DNA from 4 places in the uncultured Luteimonas sp. genome. Region 4 is predicted to be linked to each of the others. Evidence: riboswitches for the same ligand, from Rfam matches in the RefSeq annotation. Region 4 holds a riboswitch; each other region holds the start of a gene.
What was found. Region 4 has a riboswitch for cobalamin ahead of btuB (TonB-dependent vitamin B12 receptor). Riboswitches for the same ligand answer to the same signal wherever they lie in the genome.

Region 1: another riboswitch for cobalamin. It lies ahead of metE (5-methyltetrahydropteroyltriglutamate--homocysteine S-methyltransferase); the one in region 4 lies ahead of btuB (TonB-dependent vitamin B12 receptor).
Region 2: another riboswitch for cobalamin. It lies ahead of btuB (TonB-dependent vitamin B12 receptor); the one in region 4 lies ahead of btuB (TonB-dependent vitamin B12 receptor).
Region 3: another riboswitch for cobalamin. It lies ahead of Q0863_RS10060 (ribonucleoside-diphosphate reductase subunit alpha); the one in region 4 lies ahead of btuB (TonB-dependent vitamin B12 receptor).

Annotation. Positions count from the first base shown of each region.
Region 1 covers NZ_CANLNF010000003.1:464,006-469,846, forward strand. Annotated here, with positions in the region: gene Q0863_RS10065 (ribonucleotide-diphosphate reductase subunit beta) at 1-107, shown strand, start outside; gene Q0863_RS10070 (flavodoxin) at 295-774, shown strand; gene Q0863_RS10075 (thioredoxin family protein) at 746-1,096, shown strand; gene Q0863_RS10080 (DUF2789 domain-containing protein) at 1,219-1,476, shown strand; gene purU (formyltetrahydrofolate deformylase) at 1,568-2,419, shown strand; cobalamin riboswitch at 2,652-2,882, shown strand; gene metE (5-methyltetrahydropteroyltriglutamate--homocysteine S-methyltransferase) at 3,012-5,312, shown strand; gene Q0863_RS10095 (nicotinamidase) at 5,325-5,841, opposite strand, start outside.
Region 2 covers NZ_CANLNF010000008.1:32,838-38,678, reverse strand. Annotated here, with positions in the region: gene btuB (TonB-dependent vitamin B12 receptor) at 1-1,373, opposite strand, end outside; cobalamin riboswitch at 1,513-1,755, opposite strand; gene clpB (ATP-dependent chaperone ClpB) at 1,824-4,406, opposite strand; gene Q0863_RS15275 (saccharopine dehydrogenase NADP-binding domain-containing protein) at 4,528-5,640, shown strand; gene Q0863_RS15270 (thiol-disulfide oxidoreductase DCC family protein) at 5,664-5,841, opposite strand, start outside.
Region 3 covers NZ_CANLNF010000003.1:457,910-463,750, reverse strand. Annotated here, with positions in the region: gene Q0863_RS10065 (ribonucleotide-diphosphate reductase subunit beta) at 1-700, opposite strand, end outside; gene Q0863_RS10060 (ribonucleoside-diphosphate reductase subunit alpha) at 855-3,251, opposite strand; cobalamin riboswitch at 3,507-3,736, opposite strand; gene zapE (cell division protein ZapE) at 4,171-5,325, opposite strand; gene Q0863_RS10050 (alpha/beta hydrolase) at 5,339-5,841, opposite strand, start outside.
Region 4 covers NZ_CANLNF010000003.1:165,288-171,128, forward strand. Annotated here, with positions in the region: gene Q0863_RS08775 (efflux RND transporter permease subunit) at 1-1,320, shown strand, start outside; gene bioD (dethiobiotin synthase) at 1,446-2,129, opposite strand; gene Q0863_RS08785 (GAF domain-containing protein) at 2,261-2,743, shown strand; gene Q0863_RS08790 (TfoX/Sxy family protein) at 2,740-3,117, shown strand; cobalamin riboswitch at 3,231-3,462, shown strand; gene btuB (TonB-dependent vitamin B12 receptor) at 3,578-5,455, shown strand; gene gph (phosphoglycolate phosphatase) at 5,588-5,841, opposite strand, start outside.

The sequences.
Region 1 (5,841 bases), 300 kb from region 4:
TCCGCGCCTATGCCGACAACTTCACCGAAACCAAGACGGACTTCTTCGAGATGCGCAACGCGTCCTACAAGAAGACCAACCTCGACAACGGCTTCGACGACCTGTGAGTGCGGCCCGTCGCCCCGACGAACGCACGGCCCTGCCACATCCCCGTGGGAGCGGCCTTGGCCGCGAACGCCCCGGCCGGCGTCGCGCCTCCCCGGCCTTCGCGGCCAAGGCCGCTCCCACAGACCGGGCCGCCACAGGATGGGTCGCGAATGGCTGCAGCTCCCCCGGCCGGGCGGTACGCGCGTCATGCGGGTCCTGATCGCCTTCGCCTCGCTCAGCGGCAACACGCGCGACGTCGCGCGGATGGTGCGCGCGCGCTGCGAGCAGCGCGGGCATGCGGTGAGCTGGGTCGAAGCCGACATCGAGGGCCTGGCCGCCGCCGGACCGGATCCGCGCCACGACCTGTACCTGCTCGGCGCCTGGACCGACAACGCCGGGCGCACGCCGGCGGAGATGAAGCGATTCATCGCCGAGCTGGTCGGCGCGGTCGGCAAACCGGCGGCCCTGGCGGCGTTCGGCACCGGCGAGACGCAGTGGGGCGAGGCCTACTACTGCGGCGCGGTGCGGCGCATCGCCCGCTTCTTCGACTCGCCCCTGCCGCGCCTGGAGATCGAGCAGATGCCGCATGGCGAACGCGACGCGCACCGGATCCGCGAATGGACCGACCTGATCCTCAATTCCATCGAGAGCCCGCGCCATGCTGACCCTGCACGCGTCGTCGCCTGACGACTATCACGCCGCCATCGAAGCGCATCCGCGCCTGCTGGTGGATTACCACAAGGACGACTGCCCCGGCTGCAGGATGCTGGACATGTCGCTGCAGAAAGTCGCGGGCGAGGACGCCTGCGCCGGGCTGATGCTGCTCAAGGTGAAGCTGGAGACGGTCGGCGAGGACTTCTTCCGCTCGCTGGGCCTGCGCCAGACGCCGACGCTGTCGCTGTTCCGCGAGGGCGTCGAGGCCAAGCGCCTGCCGGGCTTCCAGGCGCCAGGCCAGATCCTGCGCGCGCTGCAGCTGTGGCTGCCGGCGGCCGAGACGGCGGGGGCATGAGCCGGGCGCCCGTCGGCACCGCGGTCGCTGCCGATCAGGCACCGCCCCGATCACATCGCGTTGCGGCGTGCCCGACGATGCTGCCGGCCTGGCCGGAGACCCGGCGCTGACCTGGACCACGCGTGGACGAGACCACCCCCAGCATGACCCATCTGTTCGAGCAGCTCGGGCTCGACGCCGATCCGGACGCCATCGACGGCTTCATCGCCTCCCACCAGCTGGCCGGCGCGGTGCATGTCTACGAGGCTCCGTTCTGGAACGACGGCCAGCGCCAGTTCCTGGCCGAGAGCATCGGTGCCGACGCGAAATGGACCACCATCGTCGACCAGCTCAACGAATCGCTGCACGAGGATGCGGTGAAGCGCCAGACCGGCCTGTAGCGGCGCAGCGCCACGGTTGCGGCCGCAACCGACCTACCGCGCGCGCGGTGCGTGTGACATAGTCGCGCGCCCGCACGCCGCAGCGCCCGCAATGTCCCGCGACCACGTCCTCACCCTCTCCTGCCCCGACCGCACCGGCATCGTCCATCGCGTCTCCGGGCTGCTGTTCGAGCACGGCTGCAACATCGTCGACGCGCAGCAGTTCGGCGATGCCGAGACCGGACGCTTCTTCCTGCGCGTGCATTTCGACGTCCCGGCCGCCGGCGCCATCGACGCCGTGCGCGAGGCGTTCGCACCGCTGGCCGCCGCGCATGCGATGGACTGGGCGATGCACGACGTGCGCCGGCGCGCGCGACTGCTGGTGCTGGTGAGCCGGCAGGGCCACTGCCTCAACGACCTGCTGTTCCGCACCCACAGCCGCCAGCTGCGCGCGGACATCGCCGCGGTGGCGTCCAACCACGCCGACTACGCGCAGCTTGCGGGCAGCTACGGCGTGCCCTTCCACCACTTCCCGGTCGATGCCGGCAGCCGCGTAGCGCAGGAGCAGCGGATCCTGGAACTGGTCGAGCGCGAGCGCATCGACCTGGTGGTGCTGGCGCGCTACATGCAGATCCTGTCGCCGCGTCTGTGCGAAGCGCTGGCCGGGCGCGCGATCAACATCCACCACAGCTTCCTGCCGAGCTTCAAGGGCGCGCAGCCCTACCACCAGGCGCACGCGCGTGGGGTCAAGATCATCGGCGCCACCGCGCACTACGTGACGCCGGACCTCGACGAAGGGCCGATCATCGAACAGGACGTGGCCCACGTGGACCACGCGATGACCCCGGCGGCGCTGATCCGCATCGGCAGCGACATCGAATCGCGCGTGCTGGCGCGCGCGGTGCGGCTGCACGTGGAGCACCGGATCCTGCTCAACGGGCATCGGACGGTGGTGTTCCGCTGAGGCGTCGTTCCCGGATGCCCTGACGCGATGCAGGTGCGCGGCCCCGGCGCGGGCCGCATGAGTCCGTTCCCCTGGCGCGCCCGGCGCCTTCCCGGCTGCCGACACCCGCGCGACCTGCCTGCAGCGCGGCGCCCCGATCTGAATCGGCCCGCTTCCGCGCGCCGCGATGACGACATCGGCGGGATTCCCAGGGCATGCGTCGCGGCCGCTTGACCCGCCTCGCGCACCGGCGTAAGGTCCAGCCCGCCAAGGTACGTATCGCTCTATCTTGATAGAGCGATACGTTTGAAAGGGAAGCCGGTAGGAGCCATGGGTTGAAGCCGGCGCTGCCCCGCAGCGGTATGTGGAAACGACCTTCGCCATGAAGCACTGGGCATTGCCCGGGAAGCGGCGAACAGTAGGGAGGACGCGACCCGTCCTGCGTCCACGAGCCCGAAGACCTGCCTCGGCCGGAGAGCGATCTCCGTCGACCTGGCGCCCGTGGGAGGCGCGGGAAGGTCGCGCCTTTCGAACGAAGGCGCGTGCCTTCGCGTGTGTCCGCGCGGCTCCGAATCGCCCGAGGGGGCGACCACGAACCGAGGAGTACATGTACATGACCACCGTATGCAATCTGGGCTTTCCACGCATCGGCCTGCGACGCGAACTGAAGAAGGCCGTCGAAGACTACTGGCGCGGTGACGCCACCGCCGGACAGCTGCACGACCAGGCCAGGGCACTCCGGCTGAGGCACTGGCAGCTGCAGCACGCTGCAGGCGCCGATGTCGTGCCCTGCAACGACTTTTCCCTGTACGACCACGTGCTGGACACGGCCGTGCTGTTCGACGCGATTCCCGCACGCTACAGGCCCCTGTTCGATGCGGACCCCTTGCGCGGGTACTTCTCGATGGCGCGTGGCTGGCAGGACGACGACCTCGACCTGCCCGCCCTGGAGATGACCAAGTGGTTCGACGCCAACTACCACTACCTGGTGCCGGAACTCGAGCGCGGGCAGTCGTTCCGCCTGCGCGGCGACAAGCCGCTCGCGGAGTTCATCGAGGCGCGCGACGCCGGCGCCAGGGCACGCCCGGTGCTGCTGGGACCGGTGAGCTTCCTGCTGCTGTCCAAGTGCGTCGACGGCAGCCGGCCCCTGGACCTGTTGCCGGCGCTGCTTCCGGCGTATGCGCAACTGCTCGCCCGACTCCGGGATGCCGGCGCGGAGTGGGTCCAGCTGGACGAGCCCTGCCTGGTCCTGGACCTCGGGGATGCGGAGCGACGCGCCTACGATGAGGCCTATCGCGCGCTTGCGGATGTGGGCGGGCCGAAGCTGCTGCTGGCGACCTACTTCGGCACGCTGGAACACAACCTGCCGTGGGCCGCCTCCCTGCCGGTGCAGGGGCTGCACGTGGACCTGGTGCGTGCCCCCGGGCAGCTGGATGCGGTGCTCGATGCGGTGCTCGATGCGCTGCGCGAGGACTGCGTGCTGTCGCTCGGGCTGGTGGACGGCCGCAACATCTGGCGCACCGATCTCGACCGGGCCGTGCTGCTCGCCCGCAGCGCCGCCGACCGCCTCGGCAAGGAGCGCCTGCAGGTGGCGTCCTCGTGTTCGATGCTGCACGTGCCCATCGACGCGAGCCTCGAAACCGGACTGGCGACGGAACTTCGCGGCTGGCTTGCCTTCGCGAAGGAGAAGATCGGCGAGCTTCGGGTGGTGGCCGATGCGCTCAATGGCCTGGCATCGGCAAACGCGACCCTCGAGCTCGCACGCGAGCGTCTCCAGCAACGCCGCCGGTCCAGGCGCGTCCACCGGGCCGAGGTCGCTGCGAGGGTCGAGGCCCTCACCCCGGACGATGCGCGCCGCAAGAGCCCATATGCGCAGCGCAGCGCGCTCCAGCAGCGCCGCTATGGCTTGCCGGCGTTTCCGACCACCACGATCGGGTCGTTTCCGCAGACCCCGGAGGTGCGCAAGGCGCGCGCCGCGTTCAGGGCCGGCCGGCTGGACGAGTCACAGTACGTCCAGTTCCTCGAACAGCAGACCGCGCACTGCGTGCAGGTACAGGAGCAGATCGGCATCGACGTGCTGGTGCATGGCGAGTTCGAACGCAACGACATGGTCGAGTATTTCGGCGAGCAGCTGGAAGGATTCGCCTTCACCCGGAACGGCTGGGTCCAGAGCTACGGCTCGCGCTGCGTGAAGCCGCCGATCATCTATGGCGACGTGTCGCGCCCCGCGCCGATGACGGTGCGCTGGTCGACCTACGCCCAGTCGCTGACCCAACGACCGATGAAGGGCATGCTGACCGGCCCGGTGACCGTGCTGCAGTGGTCGTTCGTGCGCGACGACCAGCCGCGTGCGGACACATGCCGGCAGATCGCGATCGCGCTGCGCGACGAGGTGGCGGACCTGGAGGCGGCCGGCATCGGCATCATCCAGGTCGACGAACCCGCGCTGCGCGAGGGCCTGCCGCTGCTGCGCAAGGACTGGGACGCGTATCTGGAATGGGCCGTGGAGTGCTTCCGCATCACGACTTCGCCGGTGGACGATGGGACGCAGATCCACACCCACATGTGCTACTCGGAGTTCAACGACATCATCGAAGCGGTCGCCGCAATGGACGCGGACGTGATCTCGATCGAAACCTCGCGGTCGCGGATGGAGCTGCTGGATGCGTTCGCGCAGTTCCGCTATCCCAACGCCATCGGCCCGGGCATCTACGACATCCATTCCCCGCGCATTCCCGATCGCGATGAGATGGGCGACCTGCTCCGCAAGGCCACGTCGGTGCTCGCGGTCGACCAGATCTGGGTCAACCCGGACTGCGGACTCAAGACCCGCGGCTGGGCCGAGACAACGGCCGCCCTGGAGGCGATGGTTGCCGCGGCCAAGGAGTTGCGCCTGGACCAGGCGGCCGCCTAGCGTCCATGCCCCTCATGGGGGCGAGACCTGTTCCACCGATGCACCCGCCGCGCCGAGTGCGGCGCGCGTGGGTGCATCGCCTTCCGGCGTCACCGGCCGCGTGAGCTCCCACAGGACGCTCGCGCGCAAGCCCGCCTCGATCGCATCCTGCGCCGACCACAGCACGCAGTAGTCGCGCGCCAGGCCGCACAGGTGCACGTCCTCGATGCCGCGCTCGCGCAGCCAGCCGGCCAGGCCGGTGGGCGGGCGGCGGCCGTCCGGACCGACGTTCTCGCGGAAGGCGCTGTAGGAATCCACCTGCGGGCGGGTGCCCTTGCGGAGGATCAGGTCGGCCAGGCTCCAGTCGACACGCGCATCGAGGGCGGCGCCCGGCGTGCCCTGCACGCAGTGGTCGGGCCACAGCACCTGGGGATGGCCGTGCAGTTCGATCGTCTCGAACGGCCGGCGGCCGGCATGGCTGGAGGCGAACGAAGCGTGCCCGGGCGGATGCCAGTCCTGGGTGGCGACCACGGTGCGGTAGGCGCCGGAT
Region 2 (5,841 bases), on a different contig from region 4:
GCGATCAGGTCGTCGATCTCCGACTGGAAGGCATTGATGGCCCAGCCGCCATGGCCGTGCTCGCCGCGCAGTCCCAGCTCGATGCTGTCCGACGTCTCCGGCCGCAGGTCGGGGTTGCCGTAGCCGGTGAAGTACAGCTCGTTGAAGGTCGGCGCCTTGAACGCGGTGCCGTAGCTGGCGGTCAGCCGCAGCGCATCGGCGAAGTCCCAGCCCCACAGCGCGCTGCCGGTGGTGCGGCCGCCGAACTGGCTGTTGTCGTCCCGGCGCAGGCTGGCTTGCAGCGCGTGCTTGCCGATCTCCTGTTGCCACTGCGCGAACAGCGCGCGGTTGTGGCGGCGGTCGACGGTGTAGACGGTGGTGCTGTCGACCTCGTCGCCCTGCCAGTCCAGGCCGGCGCTGAGCAGCCCTTCGCCGATGCCGATGTCGGCCTGCAGCGAGGCGACCGCGCGGCGGGTGTCGAAGGTGCTCGAATAGACGCCGTCCATGTAGGCATCGCTGAGGTCGGCGCTGCGCCCGGCGTTGAGCACCAGCGTCAGCGGGCCGTCGGCGGTGTAGCGCAGGCGCGCGGCGACGACCTGCTGGACGTTGTCGGCCTCGTTGTTCTGGCTGCCGTCGTATTCGTTGTGGGCCTGCGCGCGGAACACGCGGGCCTCGGCGTCCCAGTGCTCGCCGAAGCGGTAGCCGCCCTGCAGCGTCACCGAGCTGTTGCGGTAGCCGTCGCGGTCGGGGTCCAGGTAGGGCTCGGGCGTGGCGCGCGACGGGTCGCCGCGGTAGGCGTCGATGCCGTCGGTTTCGGTATGGGCCGCACCCAGCGAATACCAGCCTTCGCCGGCGCGACCGGCGACGCCGGCCGACAGGTTGCGGGTCCGCTCGCTGCCGATGCCGACGCCCAGGTACGGCGCGAACGCGCCCTTCGGGCGCCGGGTGAAGATCTGCACCACGCCGCCGAGCGCCTCCGAGCCGTACAGGCTGGAGAACGGCCCGCGCACGATCTCGATCCGCTCGACCAGTTCGACCGGAATGTCCTGCAGCGCGGCGCCGCCGCTGGTCGCCGAGCCGATCTTGACGCCGTCGACCAGCACCAGCACGTGGTCGGACTCGGTGCCGCGCAGGTACAGCGAGGTCGACTTGCCCGGCCCGCCGTTGTTGGCCAGCGAGACGCCCGGCAGGCCGCGCAGCAGCGCCGGCAGCGAGGGCGGTTGCAGGCGCTCGATGCGCTCGCGGTCGATCACGCTGACCGCCGCGAGCGACTGGTCCTGGGTGCGCGCGGTGCGGGTGGCGGTGACCACGACCTCGTCGAGGTCGGTCGCGGCGACCGGACCGGAGGCGTGCGCGGGAAACAGTGGGGAGCACGCGGCCGCAAGCGCGGCCACGGCAAGGCAATGCCGGGGGAACTGCACAGGGAACTCCTTGACCGCGCCTGCCCGCGCGGAGTCGTTGGGCCAGGCAAACGGCAAGGAGTGGTCATGGCGCGACGTGCAGGCGCACGGGCCCCATGACAGCGCCCACCGCGTGCCAATCGAAACCCGTGGCCGGTCTCCGGGCTCGCGAGTGGGGCGTCGTGTCGTTGCGACCGTCGCTCCCGGTCCGCGCCTTCCCATGCGTCAAGCACAGTGGCTGTATGCGGACCTTTGCTCGCCTACCGTTGCGGGGGCAGCTCCGGAATTGCCGCGTCGTCGCTGGACGACGTGTCGCACCGGATTCCCGTTTCAACCACCGGCCAGGCCGGCGATCACCTCAGGCGGCGCCAGTCTACCAGCAAGGTCGGCGCGTTGAGCAGGGCCTCCCACGATGGGCAGGCCGCGTTCCCTGTCCAGCTGCGATCAGGTCTTGCCGAACACCAGCCTGCCACCTTCGGCGTCCACCCGCACGGTATCGCCATGGCCGAAGGCGCCCGACAGGATCTGCTGCGCCAGCGGGTTCTCCAGCTGCTGCTGGATCGCGCGCTTAAGCGGTCGCGCGCCGTAGACCGGGTCGAAGCCGACGTTACCGAGCAGATCGAAAGCCTTGTCGGAGACCTCGATGCGGATGCCGCGCTCGGCCAGGCGCTTTTCCAGTCCGCGCAGCTGGATGCGCGCGATCGACTTGATCTGCGCCTTGTCCAGCGGATGGAACACCACGATGTCGTCGAGCCGGTTGATGAACTCGGGCCGGAAGTGCGCCTGCACCACGCCCATCACCGCGGCCTTCATCTGCGTGTAGCTTTCCGGCGTGTCGCCCGACAGCTCCTGGATCATCTGGCTGCCCAGGTTGGAGGTCATCACGATGACCGTGTTGCGGAAGTCCACCGTGCGCCCCTGTCCATCGGTCAGGCGGCCGTCGTCGAGCACCTGCAGCAGGATGTTGAACACGTCCGGATGCGCCTTCTCGACCTCGTCGAGCAGGATCACGCTGTAGGGCCGGCGCCGCACCGCCTCGGTGAGGTAGCCGCCCTCCTCGTAGCCGACATAGCCCGGAGGCGCACCGACCAGGCGCGAGACCGCGTGTTTCTCCATGAACTCGCTCATGTCGATGCGTACCATCGCATCGCTCGAGTCGAACAGGAATTCCGCCAGCGCCTTGCACAGCTCGGTCTTGCCCACGCCGGTCGGGCCCAGGAACAGGAACGAGCCACTGGGACGATTGGGATCCGACAGCCCCGCGCGCGAGCGGCGCACCGCATCGGACACGACCTTGATCGCCTCGTCCTGCCCGACCACGCGCCCGTGCAGCGCGTCTTCCATCTTCAGCAGCTTCTCGCGCTCGCCCTCGAGCATCTTGGACACCGGGATGCCGGTCCAGCGCGCGACGACTTCCGCGATCTCCTCGGCGGTCACCCGGTCCTGCAGCAGCTGGAAGCCGGTGGTCTCGGCCTCCTGCGCCGCCTTGAGCTGCTTCTCCAGCTCCGGCAGCGTGCCGTACTGGATTTCGCTCATCCTGGCGTAGTCCTGCTGGCGCTGCGCGGCCTCGAGCTGCAGCCGCGCCTGCTCGATCTGTTCCTTGATCTTCGTGGCGCCCTGCACGGTGGCCTTCTCGGCCTTCCAGATTTCCTCGAGGTCGTTGTAGTCGCGCTCCAGGCCTTCGATCTCGGTTTCCAGGTCGGCCAGGCGCTGCTTCGACTCGGCGTCCTTCTCCTTCTTCAGCGCCTCGCGCTGGATCTTGAGCTGGATCAGCCGGCGCTCCTTGCGGTCCAGTTCCTCCGGCTTGGAGTCGATCTCCATGCGGATGCGCGACGCGGCCTCGTCCATCAGGTCGATGGCCTTGTCCGGCAGCTGGCGGTCGGCGATGTAGCGGTTGGACAACGTGGCCGCGGCGACGATCGCCGGATCGGTGATCTCCACGCCGTGGTGCACCGCGTAGCGCTCCTTGAGCCCGCGCAGGATGGCGATCGTGTCCTCCACGCTGGGCTCGCCCACGAACACCTTCTGGAAGCGCCGCTCCAGCGCGGCGTCCTTCTCCACGTACTTGCGGTATTCGTCGAGCGTGGTCGCGCCGATGCAGTGCAGTTCGCCGCGCGCCAGCGCCGGCTTGAGCATGTTGCCCGCATCCATGGCGCCGTCGGCCTTGCCGGCACCGACCATGGTGTGCAGCTCGTCGATGAACAGGATGATCTGGCCCTCGTTCTTGGCCAGGTCGTTGAGCACGCCCTTGAGGCGCTCCTCGAACTCGCCGCGGAACTTGGCGCCGGCGATCAGCGCGCCCATGTCCAGCGACAGCACGCGCTTGCCGCGCAGCCCCTCGGGCACCTCGTTGTTGACGATGCGCTGGGCCAGGCCCTCGACGATCGCGGTCTTGCCCACGCCGGGCTCGCCGATCAGCACCGGGTTGTTCTTGGTGCGCCGCTGCAGCACCTGGATGGTGCGGCGGATCTCCTCGTCGCGGCCTACCACCGGATCGAGCTTGCCGCTCTCGGCGCGCGCGGTCAGGTCGATGGTGTACTTCTCCAACGCCTGGCGCGACTCCTCGGCGTTCTCGTCCTGCACGGTCTCGCCGCCGCGCACCTTTTCGATCGCCGCCTCGAGCTGCGGCTTCGACGCGCCGGCGGCCTTGAGCGCCTTGCCCACCTCGCCGCCGTCCTCCAGCGCCGCCAGCAGGAACAGCTCGCTGGCGATGAAGGCGTCGCCGCGCTGCTGGGCGAGCTTGTCGGTGACGTTGAGCAGGCGCATCAGATCATTGCCGACCGACAGCTGGCCGGCCTGGCCAGTCACCTTGGGCAGGCGTTCGAGCGCCTCGCCCAGCCGTTCGCGCAGCACCGGCACGTTGACCCCCGCCTGCGACAGCAGCGGCCGCGTGCCGCCGCCCTGCTGGTCGATCAGCGCCACGAGCAGGTGCACCGGCTCGATGAAGTTGTGGTCGCGGCCCACCGCCAGCGACTGGGCGTCCTGCAGGGCCGTGGTGAAGCGGGAGGTCAGCTTGTCCATCCGCATGGGGATTTCCTCGAGGGACGTGGCCGGCCGGGCCGGCGATGACTCCCAGATGCGGGTGACGGGGCGCGGATACAAGAGTTCGCAGCCGCGGCGCCCCCGCGGGCGCCGATAGACTGGCCCGATGCGCATCTTAATCCTGGGCGGCTACGGGCATTTCGGCGGCCGCATCGCCCGCACGCTGGCCGCCGACGGCGAGGCCGCGATCCTGGTGGCCGGCCGCGACCTGGACCGCGCCCGCGCGTTCGTCGCGGCCAGTCCCGCCGGCGCGGCCGCCATGCACCCGCAGCGCCTGGACATCGACGCGCCCGGTTTCGTGTCGGCCCTGGCCGCCACCGGCGCCGACCTGCTGATCCATACGGCCGGGCCGTTCCAGGGCCGCGACCATGCGGTCGCCCGCGCTGCGCTGGCCTGCGGCATGCACTACATCGGCCTGGCCGACGGCCGCGCCTTCGTCGCCGGCTTCGATGCGCTCGATGCGCAGGCGCGCCAGGCGCAGCGGCGTGCGATCACCGGCGCCAGCAGCGTGCCCGGACTCAGCGCGGCGGTGGTCGCCGCCCACCTGCCCCGGTTATCGCGACTCGACGCGGTGGAAGCGGCGATCAGCCCCGGCAACCGAACCCCGCGCGGGCTGGCGACGACGCGCGCGATCCTGGGCTATGTGGGCCAGCGCTATCGCGTGCTGCTCGACGGCCGGTGGCGCAGCGTGCACGGCTGGCAGTCGCTGCGGCGCGAGCGCTTCTCGGACGGCAGCGCCCGCTGGCTGGCGCGCTGCGAGGTGCCGGACCTGGACGTGCTGCCACGGCGCCATCCGTCGCTGCGGACCTGCGATTTCCGCGCCGGACTGGAACTGCGGCGCATGCACTTCGGCCTGTGGCTGGCGAGCTGGGCGGTGCGCGGCGGGCTGCTGCGGGGCATGGCGCCCTGGGCCGGACCGCTGCTGCGCCTGAGCGAGCGCTGGCTGGAGGCGGGATCGGACACCGGCGCGATGCTGGTGCGCATGCGCGGCATCGGCCTGGACGGCGCACCGCTGACGCTGCGCTGGGAACTGCTGCTGCCGGGCGGCGACGGACCGCAGGTGCCGTGCACCGCCGCGATCGTGCTGGCCCGCAAGCTCATGCGCGGCGAACTGGCGGGCGGCGGCGCGGGCGCCTGCGTCGACCTGTTCACCCTCGGCGACTACCTCGCCGCGCTGGAGGGATACCAGGTGCGGACCGCGCTGTTCGAAGAGTCCTGAACAAGCAGCGGCCGTACGACCGCTCAGTCGACGATGAAGCGGTGCCGCTGTGACGGATCCGGCATCCGGCAGGCATCGCGCCTGCCGAATAGCCGGTAGCGGTTGCGGGCGACGATGCGGTACAGCCGATCGCGGATCGCGCGCGGCAGCAGCCGTCCCAGCGCAGCAACGCGCCATCCTCCTCCCAGGCCCGACAGCACC
Region 3 (5,841 bases), 290 kb from region 4:
TGAACTTGGTGTGCGCCAGCTCGTCGCGGTTGATGAAGCTGATGATCTTGCCGGTGCCCGTCATCCGGTTCTGGCGCACCAGGTTGTAGAAGTAGGCGAAGCCCGAATAGAAGTTGATGCCCTCCAGGATCGAGGACTGGATCAGCGAGCGCAGCAGGGTCTCGGCGGTCCTCTCGCGCATGAACTCGTCGTACGAGGCCATGATCGGCGCATTGCGCGCAATGATCGTGGGATGGGTACGCGCGAGTTCGAACACGCGGTTCTGGTTGGCCAGGTCGGTGATCGAGGCCAGCACGTAGCTGTAGCTCTCGTTGTGGATCACCTCCTGCTGGCCGATGATCGCGGCATTGGCGTGCGCGGCCGGATCGGTGATGTATTCGGCGACGTTGTAGATGAAGCGCGTCTGCGGCGAGTCGAGCGTGGCCAGCAGGCCGATGATCGAATCGTAGGCGTTCTTCTCGCGCGCGGAGAGCTCGCCGTACTGCCTGGCGTCGCTCTTCATGTCGACCTCGTCCGGGATCCAGAAGTTGGTCGAGAGCTCCTTGTAGGCACGGTAGAACGACGGGTACGGGATGTCGTTCCAGTTGAGGATGCCCGAGGTGGTGCCGTTGATGATGCCGGTCGAACGGTTCGGATGGCGCGGCTCGAGGATGCGGATGCGTTCGAGCGGCGTGGCGGTGAGCGGTGCAGTCGCGGACATGGAGTCATCCCGTCGGTGTTGTCTGTGTGCTCCCTCCCCCGCTTGCGGGGGAGGGCTGGGGTGGGGGCGCGCCGCAGGTTCGCGAAAAGCAGGCCCGCATCCGGCCCTTCGGGCCGACTTCCCCCGCAGGCGGGGGAAGTGAAGGTCCAGCGCGTCAGCTCGAACACCACTCGCACTCGGCGATGTCGATATCGTTCGAGCGCACGTAGTAGGTCGTCTTCAGCCCCTCCCGCCACGCCGTCATGTGGAGCTCCAGCAAGGTCGAGGCGCGGATGGTCGAGGGCACGTACAGGTTGAAGCTGATCGCCTGGTCGACGTGGCGCTGGCGGCGCGCGTTCTGGCGTACCGAGGCGAACTGGTCGACCTTGTAGGCGCCCTTCTCGTAGTAGGGCCAGGTGTCGAGCGACAGGCCCGGCGCCGCGACCGGGCGGCGATAGTCCTTCTTCTCCTCGTAGTAGAACGCCGAGTAGATCGGGTCGATCGAAGCGGTGGAGCCGGCGATCTGCGCGGTCGACATGTTCGGTGCCACCGCCAGCAGCCAGCCGTTGCGCACGCCGTTGACCGCCACCTGCGCGGCCAGGTCCAGCCACTGCGGGCTGTTGTAGCCGCGGTCGCGGAAGTACGCGCCGGTATGCCAGTCGCTGCCGCTGAACGCCGGATAGGTGCCCTTCTCCTTCGCCAGGTCCGTGCTCGCCTGGATGGTGAGGTAGTTGATCCGTTCGTACAGCGCGTCGCTGAACTCCTCGGCCGCCGGCTCGTTCCAGTGGATGCCCTTGCGCGCCAGCAGGTGGTGCCAACCGAACGTGCCCAGGCCGATCGCGCGGTACTTGCGGTTGGTGATCGTCGCCTGCGGCACCGGAAGCTCGTTGAGGTCGATCACGTTGTCGAGCATGCGCACCTGGATCGGGACCAGCCGCTCAAGCACGTCGGTGATCAGGTCACCCTGGCCTTCGGGCGGCAGCACGGCGCGGCCGAGGTTGATCGACGACAGGTTGCAGACCACGAAGTCGCCGGCCTGGCGCGTGGTCACGATCTGGTTGCCGGAGATGATTTCCTGCATGAGCTTCGTCGGGCTCATGTTCTGCAGGATCTCGGTGCACAGGTTCGACGAGTACACCATGCCGGCGTGCTTGTTCGGGTTCTTCCGGTTGACCTCGTCGCGGTAGAACATGAACGGGTTGCCGGTCTCCAGCTGGCTGACCATGATCCGCTTGAAGATGTCGATCGCCTTGACCGTCCTGCGGCTGATCCGCTCGTCGGCGACGACCTCTTCGTAGCGCTCGCGGAAGCTGCCCTGGCCGCGGCGCTCGTCGTAGAAGTCCTGCAGGTACCAGCCCTTGATCCGCCGCACCTCGTGCGGGTCGAACAGGTACCACTCGCCGCGACGCTCCACCGCCTCCATGAACAGGTCGGGGATGCACACCGAGGTGAACACGTCGTGCGCGCGCAGGCGCTGGTCGCCGTTGTTGAGGCGAAGGTCGAGGAAGGCCTCGATGTCGCGGTGCCAGATGTCCAGGTACACCGCCACCGCGCCCTTGCGCTGGCCGAGCTGGTCGACCGACACGGCGGTGTTGTTGAGCTGCTTGATCCACGGCACCACGCCGCCCGAGGAGTTGGGCACGCCGCGGATCGACGAGCCGGACGAGCGCACGTAGCCCATGTAGGCGCCCACGCCGCCGCCGCCCTTGGAGACGCGGGCGATGTCGGTATTGGAGTCGTAGATGCCCTGCAGCGAATCGTCGACCGTGTCGATGAAGCACGACGACAGCTGTCCGCCGGTCCTGCCGGCGTTCTGCAGCGTCGGCGTGGCCACGGTCATGTACAGGTTCGACAGCGCCCAGTAGGCCTCGCCCACCAGCTGCATGCGTCGCTCGCGTGGGCGTTCGTGCTGCATCAGGTACAGCGCGATGGTCAGCCAGCGCTCCTGCGGCAGTTCGTAAACGTTGCGCGCATGGTCGGTGGCGAGGTAGCGCGTGGCCAGCAGGTACAGGCCGTTGTAGGCGAATAGCCTGTCGCGCGCCGGATCGATCATCCGGCCCGCCTCGATCAGCTCTTCCTTGGAGTAGGCGCGCAGGATGTCGTTGGAATAGATGTTGCGGTCGGCCAGCGATTCCTGCAGCCCGACATAGGAGCCGTACTTCTGCCCGGCGTCGTAGAAGCGGTTGCGGCCGGCGCGCTTGTACAGGCGGTGCAGGTACAGGCGCGCGGCGAACATCTCCCACTCCGGCGCGGTCACGTCGACGCGGGCCTCGGCCTCGCGGATCAGGTGGTCGGTGAGATCGTCGGCGTTCACCGCGTCCTTGCGCTCGACGAAGCCGAACACGCTGCGCTTGTAGTCGGCGATGTCGAGCTGCGCGAACTCCGCGTGCACGCGGTCGATCGCGCGCTCCAGCCGGGCGCGGTCGTAGGGAATGCGGCGGTTGCCGGCTTCCTTGGTGATCCAGGTCCCGACGTGCCCATCAGCGGTCGCTGCGGTGGCGCCGGCCTCGGTATCGGCCTTCGGCGGCGGGATCGCGTCGTCGCCGTCGACGGCGGGGGCCGGCGCGGCCATGCGGCTGCTGGCGGCGCCGGCCGGCGGCGTGCGTGCAGGGGCGGCCGCGACGGCGTCGTGGGGCTCGTTGGAATGGGGCATGCGTCCTCCGTGGATGGCGCACGGCCGACCTGACCCTCGCAGGCGGGCGTGGCGTTGGAGGCAAGGGTGGACGGGCGGCGTCGCAGGAACGGGGACGCAGCGACGGGCCGCGTCCGGATTCCTGCTTCACCAGCCATCTCCCCCCGGAGATTCCGCGGCCGGCACCGCGCGGCGTGCATGCGCGCGGCTGTCGGCAGGTCTTCGGACTCACGGGTACGGACGCCTTGGCGTCCACCTCCCCCGCCGCTTCCCGGAGCGCAGGCTCCAGTGCTGGTGGCGGGTTCGTTCCCGGTTACCGCTGCGGGGCAGTGCCGGACTGGCCGCGACCCTCGCGGGCGGGCGTCACCGGGCTTCCCTTTTCATCCCTGCGCTGGGCGCAGGGAACCGACGGGCCACAAGATAGTGGGGTCATCCGGAGCGGTCAACCGGAAATGTTGTGGCCTGAACAGGGATTCCTGTGGGAGCGACCCCGGTCGCGAACGCCTCTCGCGCGCAAGCGCGCTCCCACCACGCGAAGGTCGGCGGCCTTGTGCAGGAGCGACCTGGTCGCGAGTGCCCTTCGCGCGCAAGCGCGCTCCCACGGGGCGAGAGTCCTGCAGCTGGCGGTGGGAGTAACCCTGGAAGCGAATGCCCTTCGCGCGCAAGCGCGCTCCCACGGGGTGAGCGTCCTGCAGCCGGCAGTGGGAGCAACCCTGGGCGCGAGTGCCCTTCGCGCGCAAGCGCGCTCCCACGGGGCGAGCGTCTTGCAGCTGGCAGTGGGAGCTTGCAGCTGGCAGTGGGAGCGACCTTGGTCGCGAACGCAGTTCGCGCGCGAGCGCGCTCCCACGGGCCGGGGTCTTCAGCCGCCGCGGTGCTCGCTGGCCAGGTACTCGGCGCTCTGCATCTCGATCAGGCGCGAGGCGGTGCGTTCGAACGCGCCGACCAGGCGCTCGCCGGTGTACAGCGCGTGCGGCGCCGCGTCCGCGGTGCAGACCAGGTTGACCTGGCTGTCGTAGAGCTCGTCGACCAGATGCACGAAGCGGCGCGCGGCGTCGTTGCGCAGGTCGTCCAGGACCGGGATCCCGCCGACCAGCACGGTGTGGAACTCGCGTGCGATCTCGATGTAGTCGGCATTGCCGCGCGGGCCTTCGCACAGCGCCGCGAAGTCGAACCAGGCCATGTCCTTGCAGCGCGCGCGCACCGCGATCCGGCGCCCGTCGATCTCGATGCCGGCGTCGCGGTGGCTGTCGTCGCCGCCCAGCTCGCGCCAGCGCGACTCCAGCCAGGCATGCGCGCCCGGGTCGAGCGGCGCGCGGTAGACCGGCGAGCGGGTCAGCGCGCGCAGCCGGTAGTCGGTGTCGCTGTCCAGGTGCACGACCTGGCAGTGGCGCTGCACCAGCTCGATCGCCGGCAGGAAGCGCGCGCGCTGCAGGCCGTCGCGGTACAGGTCGGGCGGGTCGACGTTGGACGTGGTCACCAGCACGATGCCCTCGGCGAACATGCGCTCCAGCAGCCGCGCCAGGATCATGGCGTCGCCGATGTCGCTGACGAAGAACTCGTCGAGCACCAGCACGCGCATCCGGCGTCGCCATTCGCGCACGATCGTCGCCAGGGGGTCGCGCTCGCCGGCGTGGGCGCGCAGCTGCGCGTGCACGCTGCGCATGAAGCGGTGGAAGTGGGTGCGGCGCTTGCCCGCCGGGCCGCGGGCCGGCGCCGGCTGCGGCAGGGCGCCGCTGGCCAGCGCCGCGCTGCGCACCTCCGGCAGCGGCAGCGCGGCGTAGAACAGGTCGACCAGGAAGGTCTTGCCGCGGCCCACCCCGCCCCACAGGTACAGGCCCTGCGGTGCGTCCTGGGGTTCGCTGCCCAGCAGGCGCGCGAACAGCCCGGTACGCGGCGCCGGCTGCAACAGCGCGGCGTGGATGCGGTCGAGCGCCTGCAGCGCCTCGCGCTGCGCCGGGTCGTCGCTCCAGTCGCCGCGTTCGACGCCGGCGCGGTAGTGCGCCGACGGCGGCATCGCCGCGTCCGCCTCAACCATTGGCGGCAGGCAGGTAGGCGTGCACGCCGTGCTTGATCGCGCCGCGCAGGTCGATCAGCTTGCGGTGGAAGAAGTGGCTGGTGTCGGGCATGCGCACCAGTTCGGCCTGGGCACCGCTCTCCTCCAGCCAGTCGTAGACCGCCTGCGGCTCGACGACCTCGTCGGCCTCGCCCTGGATCACCAGCCAGGGCATGGTCGGCAGGGTGATGGCCTCGAAATCCCAGCGCCCGGCCGGCGGCGCGATCGAGATCAGGAGCGCCGGCCGCAGTTCGGCCGCCGCGCGCAGCGAGACATAGGCGCCGAAGCTGAAACCCGCCAGCCACAGGGTGTCGCCCGGTCGCTGCGCACGCACCCAGGCCGCGACCGCACGCAGGTCGTCGAGCTCGCCGTCGCCGTTGTCGAAGGCGCCCTCGGACTGGCCGGTGCCGCGGAAGTTGAAGCGCACCGTGGTCGCGCCGGACTCGCGCAGGGCGCGCGCGGCCATGGTCACGACCT
Region 4 (5,841 bases):
CTCAAGCCCTGGAGCGAGCGCGACCGTTCGACCAAGGCCGTGCTCGAGCAGGAACTCCAGCCGAAGATCAGCGCGGTCACCGGCCTGAACACCTTCGCCCTGGTGCCGCCCTCGCTGCCCAGCGCCGGCGGCGATGGCGGCGGCGAGTTCATCATCGGCGGCGTGGGCGACCTGGCCCAGCTCAGCGAGCTCGCCGACGAGATCCTCGGCCGGGCGATGGCGAGCAAGCGCTTCATCTTCCTGGACAAGGACCTGAAGATCGACAAGCCGCGCATCGAGGTGCAGATCGACCGCGACAAGGCCGCGACGCTCGGCATCGACATGCGCACGCTCGCGGCCGACATGGCGGCGATGCTCTCGGGCGGTTACACCAACCGCTTCGCGATGCAGAACCGCTCCTACCTGGTGATCCCGCAGGTGCAGCGCAGCGACCGGCTCAACGCCTCGGACCTGCAGAACTACTACACCCGCACCCGCGACGGCGAGCTGATCCCGCTGTCGACCCTGGTGACGCTCAAGGAGAGCGCGCAGCCGCAGTCGCTCAAGCGCTTCCAGCAGCTCAACGCGGTGTCGATCACCTTCGCCCCGCGCCCCGGCGTGAGCAAGGGCGAGGCGCTGGCGATCCTGGACGAGGCCGCGCGCGAGGTGCTGCCGCAGGGCTACAGCGTCGACTACGCCGGCGAGTCGCGCCAGTTCAAGCAGGAGGGTTCTGCGATGCTGATGACCCTCGCGCTGGCGCTGATCGTGATCTTCCTGGTGCTGTCGGCGCAGTTCGAGAGCTTCCGCGATGCCACGATCATGCTGCTCACCGTGCCGATGGCGATCTGCGGCGCGCTGCTCACGCTCAACGTGCTGGCGATCGTGAGCGGCATCCTCGGCTTCTCCGGGATCGAGGCCTTCCCGGGGATGAGCATCAACATCTACACCCAGGTGGGCCTGGTGACCCTGGTGGGGGTGATCTCCAAGCACGGCATCCTGATCGTGGAGTTCGCCAACAAGCTGCAGATCGAGCAGGGCCTGTCCAAGCGCGAGGCGATCGAGGAAGCCACCGCGATCCGCCTGCGCCCGGTGCTGATGACCACCGCCGCGCTGGTGTTCGCGATGATCCCGCTGCTGATCGCCAAGGGCCCGGGCGCGGCCTCGCGGTTCTCGATGGGCACGGTGATCGCCTCGGGCATGACCATCGGCACGATGTTCACCCTGTTCGTGCTGCCGGCGTTCTACCTGTACCTGGCGCGCGACCATGCGCACGAGCCGGCCCATGCCCGGACCGGCGTCGACGATGCGCCGGACGCGGCACCGCGGCCGCAGCACGGCTGAGGAACACGGACCTGGCGCCCCACGGCAGCTGCTGCGTGGGGCGCCTTGCGATGCGACCGGACGCGCGATGGCTTCCTGCCGCGGAATGAGGGCGCGACAGGCGGCGTCGCACCACGTGCGCGCCGCTACCGCGGTCGTGGCGCGAACATTGCCTCGGGCAGGCCCGGCAATGCGCCGGCCGGATCGGCGCCATGCGCCAGCACGCCCAGGCACGGCGCCGGCAGCGCTTCGCGCAGCAGGGCCAGGTAATCGTCGACGCGGTCGAACCCCGGATCGACCCGGTTGCCGATCCAGCCGGCCAGTCGACAGCCATCGGCCGCGATCGCGCCTGCGGTCAGCCGCGCGTGGCTCAGGCAGCCCAGGCGCAGTCCCACGACCAGCAGCACCTCGCCGCCCACCGCGCGCGCCATCGCCGACTGTTCCAGGCCATCGCCCATCGGCGCGAGCCAGCCGCCGGCACCCTCCACCACGACAGCATCGGCGCGCGCCGACAGCCGTGCGAACGCGGCCTGCAGCGGCGTCAACGCCACCGTGATGCCGGCATCGCGTGCGGCCAGTTGCGGCGCGGTCGCGGCCGGCAGCGCGAACGGATTGACGTCCGCGTAGGCGGGCAGTGGATCGCTCGCCGACTGCAGCGCCAGCGCATCGTCGTTGCGCCAGCCGTCGTCGCCGCGTTCGCAGCCGCTGGCCACCGGCTTCATGCCCGCCACGCGCAGGCCGCGCGCGCGCAGCGCGTGCAGCAACGCCACCGAGGCGAAGGTCTTGCCCACGCCGGTGTCGGTGCCGGTGACGAACCAGGCACGGCTCATGCCGTGCCTCCGTCCCGCTGCATGGACATCGACCTCCGCGTCTCGCGCCTGCACGCCAAGGCGGCGACACGATCTGGAACCTGCTTCATCCATCCTCCGGGACGCCAGCCACGCGCTGCTACACTGCCGGCATGTTCACTGCTGCCAGTCTAAGCGGCGACAAGCCGCAGCAATACGCCCAGCTCGCGGACCAGGCACGCGCGCTGCTGCACGGCGAGCGCGACCGAATCGCCAACGCCGCCAACCTCTCGGCGCTGGTCTACCACGCGCTGCCGCAGCTGAACTGGGTCGGCTTCTACTTCTTCGACGGCACCGAGCTGGTGGTCGGGCCGTTCCAGGGCCTGCCGGCCTGCGTGCGCATCCCGCTCGACCGCGGCGTCTGCGGCAAGGCGGCCAGCAGCCGGCAGACCCAGCGCATCGAGGACGTGCACGCCTTCCCCGGCCACATCGCCTGCGACGCGGCTTCGCGCTCGGAACTGGTGGTGCCGCTGGTCCATCGCGGCGAACTGGTCGGCGTGTTCGACCTCGACAGTCCTGAACCCGGCCGTTTCGACGTTGAAGACCAGGAGGGGCTGGAAGCCATCGCCCGCATCTGGGTCGAATCCCTGTCATGAATGCACCGCTGAAGATGCGCAACATCGGTCCGAAATCCGCCGCCTGGCTGCGCCAGGTGGGCCTGCGCACGAACGAGGACCTGGTCGCCGCCGGCCCGGTGGACGCGTTCATGCGCGTCCGGCGCGCCGGATTCAAGCCGAGCCTGAACATGCTCTACGCGCTGGAAGGCGCGATGCAGGACTGCCACTGGCAGGAAGTGCCGGAAGCCCGCCGCGCCGAGCTGGTGGCCGCGGTGGAAGCGGCGACCGCCGAACTGCCGCCGCCGCGCGGGCGCCCGGCCGCCGCGCCGGTGACCACGACGCATCACCAGGAGGAAGGCGCCGGCACTTCGTTCGGGTTCCTCGACGAACCGGCGGGCGACGAGCGCGACTGAGCGCCAGCGGTCGCCACGGTGAAACCGGGGTCAGAGTCGACTTTCCGGCGTGATACAGGCCAGAGTGGGATGTGCGGGAAAGTCGACTCTGACCCCGGTTTCCCCATCCCGTACAATGCCGCCAGCTCCAGGGTGGCCCGCGGACTGTCGTCCAAGGGCTGAAACGGGAAGCCGGTGACGCCGGCGTCGCAGCGCGCGACGCAGCCATTCCGGCACTGCCCCCGCAACGGTAAGCGAGTACGGCCGCCGCATCCGCCACTGTGCACATGCATGGGAAGGCGCGTCGGCCGGGGCGCCATGCCCCACTCGCGAGTCCGGAGACCGGCCATGGAGTCCACTGGTTGCGATGCGGAGGGCGTCGCGGCGTGCCGTGCGCCGTCGCGTGCCGTCCGCCGTCTCCTCCCGCGCAACTCCAACGCCATGCAAGGCGCGCGGGGCGCGCGATGGAGCCGATGTGAAGTTGAACCGCAATTCCCTGACCTTTTCCGTTTCCCTGCTCGCCGCCGCGGTCGCCGCGGCCCTGCCCCTCGTGGCGACCGCCGAATCGGGCCCCGTCGACCTCGACGAGGTCGTGGTCACCGGCACCCGCACCGAGGTGTTGCTGGCCGAGAGCCTGGTACCGGCGCAGGTGCTCGACCGCGAGCAGATCGAGCGCAGCCAGGCGCGCGACCTGATCGGCCTGCTGCGCGGCCGCGCCGGCATCGACGTCGGCAACACCGGCGGCCGCGGCAAGCTCAGCAGCCTGTTCCTGCGCGGCGCCGAATCCGACCACGTGCTGGTGCTGGTCGACGGCATCAAGATGAACTCGGCCACCGCCGGCATGGCCGCGATCCAGGACCTGCCGCTGTCGCAGATCGAGCGGATCGAGATCATCCGCGGCCCGCGCTCGAGCCTGTACGGCTCCGAGGCGATCGGCGGGGTGATCCAGATCTTCACCCGCCGCAGCGATGCCCCCGGCCTGTCGCCGCATCTCACCTTGGGCGCAGGCAGCCACGACAGCCGCGAGATCAGCGCCGGCTTCGACCTGCGCGGGACGCGCGGCTGGCTCGCCGTGCATGGCGGCTACGAGTCCACCGACGGCTTCAACGCCTGCCGCGGCTCCGGCGCGCTGTTCCAGGGCTGCTTCGCCGACGAGCCGGACGACGACGGCTACCGCAACGTCTCGCTGGGCCTGCGCGGCGGAGTCCAGCTGCGCGACGGACTGGAGCTGGAGGGCAACTTCCTGCAGGCCGACGGCGACACCGAGTTCGACGGTTCCTGGACCAACCGCTCCGAAGTCCGCCAGCAGGTGGCCGGGCTGCGCCTTCGCCATGCCCCGCTGGACGGGCGACTCGAACTCAATGCCGCGCTGGCACGCAACCAGGATCGGTCCGACGACTACCAGGGAGACGCACTGCGCAGCGCCTTCGTCACCCGCCGCGACAGCGCCTCGGTGCAGGCCGACCTGCGACTGCGCCCGGGCCACCTGCTCAGCGCCGGCATCGACCATCTGAGCGATCACGTCGACAGTCTCGTGCCCTATACGGTGGACGCCCGCGACAACACCGGCGTGTTCCTCGCCTACGACGGCCGCTTCGGCGCGCAGCGCCTGCAGGCCAGCCTGCGCAACGACGACAACGAACAGTTCGGCAGCCACGTCACCGGCAGCCTGGGCTGGGGCATGGCGCTGGGCGACGGCCTGCGCCTGGCCGCCAGCGCAGGCACCGGATTCAAGGCACCGACCTTCAACGACCTCTACTACCCCGGCTCCGAGAGTCCCTGGCTGCAGCCGGAAACCTCGCGCAGCCTCAACCTGGGCCTGTCGCGCACCACCGCGAGCCACCGCTGGTCGCTGGACGTGTACGAGAGCCGCATCGACGACCTGATCGTGTTCGTGTATCCGCCGCCGGACTTCCTCGGCGTGGGCAGCAACATCGACCAGGCGCGCATCCGCGGCGCGGAACTCACCGTGGGCACGACCCTGGCCGGCTTCGACCTGTCCGCGCAGCTCAGCCATGCCGATCCGCGCGACCGCAGCGCCGGCGTCCACCACGACAACGTGCTGCCGCGGCGCGCACGCACCAGCGGGCGCATCGACATCGACCGCGCGTTCGGTGCGCTGCGTGCCGGCGTCAGCGTGCAGGGCACGGGTGCGCGCTATGACGACGCCGCCAACCGCGTGCGCCTGGGCGGCCATGCCACCGCGGACCTGCGCCTGGAGTACGCGCTGGGCCGCGAGTGGACCGTGGCGGCGCGCGCCAGCAACCTGTTCGACCGCGAGTACGAAACGGTCGCCTGGTACCACCAGCCGGGACGCGAGTACCACCTGACCCTGCGCTGGCGACCGCTGCCGCGCTGAGCCGGCATCCCGTCCGCGGCCCCGCATGCGAACCAGCTGCGGTGGCCGCGGACGATCCGGCGTCATGCGTGGCGCTGGCGGCTCGCGATCCCGGCGCCGAAGCGCGCCCGCAGGCAGGTGGGACGGGCCCGGTCAGCGGCCGGCCGGCGCCTTGACCCGCGCGGACGCGGCGCCACCATGCAGCAGCTCGCGCAGGTCGCCCATCACGCGCCAGGCACCGGCGGCGTCGAGATCGAAATCGCGGCGGTAGCCGTAGTCGACCAGGGCCAGCGGCATCGCCGCCGCGCGCGCCGCCTCGGCATCGGTGCGCGAATCGCCCACCATCAGGCAGTGCCCGGGCACCAGGTCGAAACCTTCGGCGATGTGCAGCAGCGGCCGCGCGTCGG